Regions from separate parts of the Arthrobacter sp. Soc17.1.1.1 genome, predicted to be linked through region 2. Evidence: predicted binding sites of a transcription regulator. Region 2 holds the regulator's gene; the other holds the start of a gene.

Region 1 (2,390 bases), 360 kb from region 2:
AGAACGACGACTGACATCGCACCGCTGCACATCCCCGGCCACCTTGCGCGGGTGACGCCATGACCTACCGCGTCATGGGCGTCGATCCCGGACTCACGCGGTGCGGGCTCGCCGTCGTCGACATCGAACCGAACCGCCGCTCCACGCTCGTCGCCGTCGGCGTCGTCGGGACCGAGGCCGGCAGGAGCCTCGACGAGCGGCTGCTGGTGATCTCCGAGGCCGTGGACTCGTGGCTGGACCTGCACCAGCCCCAGGTGCTCGCCGTCGAGCGCGTCTTCAGCCAGCTCAACGTCAGTACCGTGATGGGCACGGCGCAGGCGTCCGGCGTCGTGATCGTGTCCGCGGCGCGGCGCGGCATCCCGGTGGCCCTCCACACGCCCACCGAGGTGAAGGCCGCGGTCACCGGCAACGGCCAGGCGGACAAGGTCGCGGTCACCAAGATGGTCACGAAGATCCTCCGGCTCGAGACGGCCCCCCGGCCGGCCGACGCCGCCGACGCCCTGGCCCTCGCCATCACGCATGCCTGGCGCAGGGGAGTGGGCGTCCAGGGCGCCGCCGCGTCGGCGGCCGGAGGGTCCATCACCCCCGCGCAGCGCATCTGGGCCGAGGCGGAGGCACGGGCCCGACGGCGGTAGCGCCGCTGCAGGGCCCGGTCCGGGGCCGTCGGCGCACACAATCGGTGTGGCGACTCGATCGAACGGCGCGACGCCAGTACCGTTAGACATTAGAACGTATGTTCGACGTCGGGCGACCGCCCGGCCGACCCCTCAGCATCTGCCCTGGAGAGCCCCATGATCAGTTCCCTGCGCGGGACAGTGACCCACGTGGGCCTGCACTCCGCCGTCCTCGACGTCAACGGCTTCGGCATGCAGGTCCAGGCCACGCCGCAGACGCTTGCCGGACTGCGCGTGGGGGAGCAGGCAGCCATCGCCACGGCGATGATCGTGCGCGAGGACTCCATGACGCTCTTCGGCTTCGAGGACGCCGACCAGCGCGAGGTCTTCGAGACCCTCCTGGCCGTCAGCGGCGTCGGCCCACGCCTCGCCCTCGCCGTGCTCGCCGTGCACACACCGGACGCCATCCGGATCGCGGCGTCGTCGGGCGACGACAAGGCCTTCAGCAAGGTGCCGGGCATCGGCCCGAAGGGCGCACGGCGCATCGTGCTCGAACTCGCCGGGAAGCTCGTGCCCCTGGAGGCGAAGCCCGGCGTCCCGGCCCGGACGTGGCAGGGGCAGGTCCTCACCGCCATGATGGGCCTCGGCTGGTCCGAGAAGGACGCGGGCGCGGCGATCGACGCCGCCGTCGCCGAGGCGCCCGAGGTGGCAGCGACCGGTGACGTGGGACAGATCCTCAAGCTCACGCTGCGCCGGCTCGGCCAGGACGGCGCCCGGAGCTCCGCCCGGACGAAGGTGGGGTCATGACGGACCGGCAGCCCGAGGACGCGCCGCTCGTCGCTCCGGCCGCCGATCCCGAGGACCGCGCCGTCGAGGCGGCGCTCCGCCCCCGGAACCTCGACGACTTCGTGGGGCAGAAGCGGGTGCGCCGCCAGCTCTCGCTCGTCCTCGAGGCCTCCCGCCTGCGCGGCCGCAGCGCGGACCACGTGCTGCTCTCCGGGCCGCCCGGGCTGGGCAAGACGACGCTCGCCATGATCATCGCGGCGGAGATGAACGCCCCGCTCCGCATCACCTCGGGGCCGGCGATCCAGCACGCGGGCGACCTCGCGGCGATCCTCTCCTCCCTGACCGAGGGCGAGGTGCTCTTCCTCGACGAGATCCACCGCATGTCCCGGCCCGCCGAGGAGATGCTCTACATGGCCATGGAGGACTTCCGGGTCGACATCATCGTGGGCAAGGGCCCGGGAGCGACGGCGATCCCCCTCGAGCTGCCGCCCTTCACCCTCGTCGGAGCCACCACCCGGGCCGGGCTGCTGCCCGGCCCGCTCCGCGACCGCTTCGGATTCACCGGGCACCTGGAGTTCTACTCCACCGAGGAACTCGAACTCGTGCTCCGGCGCTCGGCAATGCTCATGGACATGAAGGTGAACTCGGCGGCCTTCTCCGAGATCGCCGGCCGGTCCCGCGGCACGCCGCGTATCGCCAACCGCCTGCTGCGCCGCGTCCGGGACTGGGCGCTCGTGCACGGCATCGACCTCATCGACGCCCGCGCCGCGAGTGCCGCCCTCGACATGTACGAGGTGGACGCGCGCGGCCTCGACCGGCTGGACCGCTCCGTCCTGACAGCGCTCATCACCAAGTTCAACGGCGGGCCGGTGGGGCTGTCGACACTGGCGATCGCCGTGGGGGAGGAGCCCGAGACGGTGGAGACCGTCGCCGAGCCCTACCTGGTGCGCGAGGGGATGCTCGGGCGGACACCGCGCGGACGGATCGCGA
Region 2 (2,390 bases):
GTCTGCCCGGCCTGCACGACGGAGCCGCGCAGGTCGTTGAGTTCGACCATCTCCGCGACGACGTCACGGGGATCGCGCTCCGGTGCGTACCGGACGGCGAGGTCCCAGAGGGACTCCCCCGCAGCGACACTCACCTCGACCGTCGACGACGGCGCGGGCAGCGACTCGCCGGCCTGCGCCTGCGAGGTGAGGAAGGCGCCGAGCAGGATGAGGGCCGCCACTCCCAGCGCGATCGGCAGGCCGACCAGGACGAACCGGCCGCGCCGCGTCAGGGTCAGGGGGCGCTCCGCACTCCGCTGCGTGGAGGTACGGGGCTGTACTGAGCCGTCGGGCTGCGTGGAGGGACGGGGCTGGAGGAAGGCGTAGGGAGAGTTCGAGGTGGAGGAGGTGGTGGACGTCGTCGTCCTGCGGGACGGTCGGGGGACACGCGGACGGATCGACGCGGGGAACTCCGATGCCGTGGGGCGGACGAGACGCAGGCGTCCCCCGCCGCGGGTGGGGGTCGGCGCCCATAGCGCCGTGCTGCCGTGCAGTGCGGGTGCTTCAGCCATTGCCTAGCCTCTTTCCCTTCGAATAGCCGATCAGGGCTGGACTCCTGTTTCGAACGCGTGTTCTAATTTATCTGAGCCTATTTCTAGCACTGAGGGACGACCGTTGTCGAGACTCGCTCGAACATATGTTTGAAAAGCCCCACCGTCTGCCCTAGCGTGAACAGGGCAGGGCATCGACGTCACCGGCTGCTACGGAGCGGCAGGAACGGCGTCGACATACCTCAGGCAATCACCCGCCACTGACAGAACCGTTTCCCGCGCAGGCGGGGGGCGGCAGGCGGGCACAACGGGATCTCCAGTCCAGGGCGAAAGGCGCAACAGTGGCGGAACCAACACGGACGGACCGGCCGGATTCGAACACGGTGCCGGCGGACGCCGTGCCCATCTCGGCCGGTCGCGGCCGTCCCCGCGGCCGTTCGGTGTCCAAGGGGCTGACGGCGCGCCAGCTGACGATCCTCGAGACCATCCAGCGTTCGATCGCGGACAAGGGGTACCCGCCGTCGATGCGCGAGATCGGCGACACGGTGGGCCTCGCGAGCCTCTCGAGCGTGACGCACCAGCTGTCGCAGCTGGAGCGGCTCGGCTATCTCCGGCGCGACCCCAAGCGCCCCCGGGCCATGGAGGTCCTGCTCCCGCTCACGCTGCCGCCGGAAGCGCCGGCCGGCGCGGACGGATCGGCGGAGCGGAAGACCTCCGCCGAGCACCGCGTCGCGGTGGACACGGCGCTGGTGCCGCTCGTGGGCCGCATCGCAGCGGGCGGGCCCATCCTCGCGGACCAGGTGGTGGAGGACGTCATGCCCCTCCCCCGGCAGCTCGTGGGCCACGGCGAGCTCTTCATGCTGCGGGTCTCCGGGGACTCGATGGTCGACGCCGCGATCTGCGACGGCGACTGGGTAGTGGTCCGCAAGCAGCAGAGCGCCCAGAACGGCGACATCGTCGCGGCGCTGCTCGACGACGAAGCCACCGTGAAGACGTTCCGCCAGCGCGACGGCCACACCTGGCTCCTGCCCCAGAACACGCGCTACGAGCCCATCCTCGGCGACCACGCCAGCATCATGGGCAAGGTCGTCTCGGTGATGCGCGCGCTCTAGCAGCCCGCTTCCACCGGTGCGCGGAGGGCGCCGCAGTCCCCGACTGCGGCGCCCTCCGCGTACCGCGGGGCAGGCGTGTCAGCGGGCGGAGAGCCGTTCGAGGATCCCGGTGACAGTGGCCCTGTCGGTCGTCGCCCAGAACGGCGGCAGCGCTGCGCGGAGGAAGCCGCCGTAGCGGGCCGTGGCGAGGCGGCTGTCGAGCACGGCGACGACGCCCCGGTCCCCCGCCGAACGGATGAGCCGCCCCGCCCCCTGCGCGAGCCGCACCGCTGCGTGGGTGGCCGAGACGCTCATGAAGCCGTTGCCGCCGTTCCGTGCGACCGCCCGCGTGCGCGCGGTCATCAGGGGGTCGTCGGGCCGCGGGAACGGGATGCGGTCGATCACCACGAGGCGGCAGGAGGCGCCGGGCACGTCGACACCCTGCCACAGGGACATCGTGCCGAACAGGCAGGTGTCCGGTTCGGCCGCGAACCTGTCCACGAGGCCGCTGAGCGAGGACTCGCCCTGGCAGAGGATCTCGAAGTCGACCTGCGGCCGCAGCGCCTCGGCCGCCTCCTCGGCGGCGCGCCGTGAGGAGAACAGCCCGAGCGCACCCCCGCGGGAGGCCTTCAGGAGCGCCAGCAGCTCCTCGAGCTGCGCAGCGGAGGTTCCCCGTTCCGGTTTCGGCAGGTCCTTCGCCACGTACAGCACGCCCTGCCGCGGGTAGTCGAACGGGCTGCCGACGTCGACGCCGGTCCACGCCGGCGCA

What was found. The regulator LexA, encoded in region 2, represses DNA repair genes until DNA is damaged. The targets are predictions, from matches to a motif close to TCGAACANNTGTTCGA.
Region 1: ruvA (Holliday junction branch migration protein RuvA) is a predicted target of LexA. The motif match lies at 726-741, and genes of this name have one in related genera.

What each region holds. Positions count from the first base shown of each region.
Region 1 covers NZ_JBAJII010000001.1:1,687,298-1,689,687, forward strand. The annotation lists gene V6S67_RS07640 (YebC/PmpR family DNA-binding transcriptional regulator) at 1-14, shown strand, start outside; gene ruvC (crossover junction endodeoxyribonuclease RuvC) at 60-635, shown strand; gene ruvA (Holliday junction branch migration protein RuvA) at 792-1,421, shown strand; gene ruvB (Holliday junction branch migration DNA helicase RuvB) at 1,418-2,390, shown strand, end outside.
Region 2 covers NZ_JBAJII010000001.1:1,332,248-1,334,637, reverse strand. The annotation lists gene V6S67_RS06050 (LysM peptidoglycan-binding domain-containing protein) at 1-551, opposite strand, end outside; gene lexA (transcriptional repressor LexA) at 929-1,642, shown strand; gene V6S67_RS06040 (ATP-dependent DNA helicase) at 1,721-2,390, opposite strand, start outside.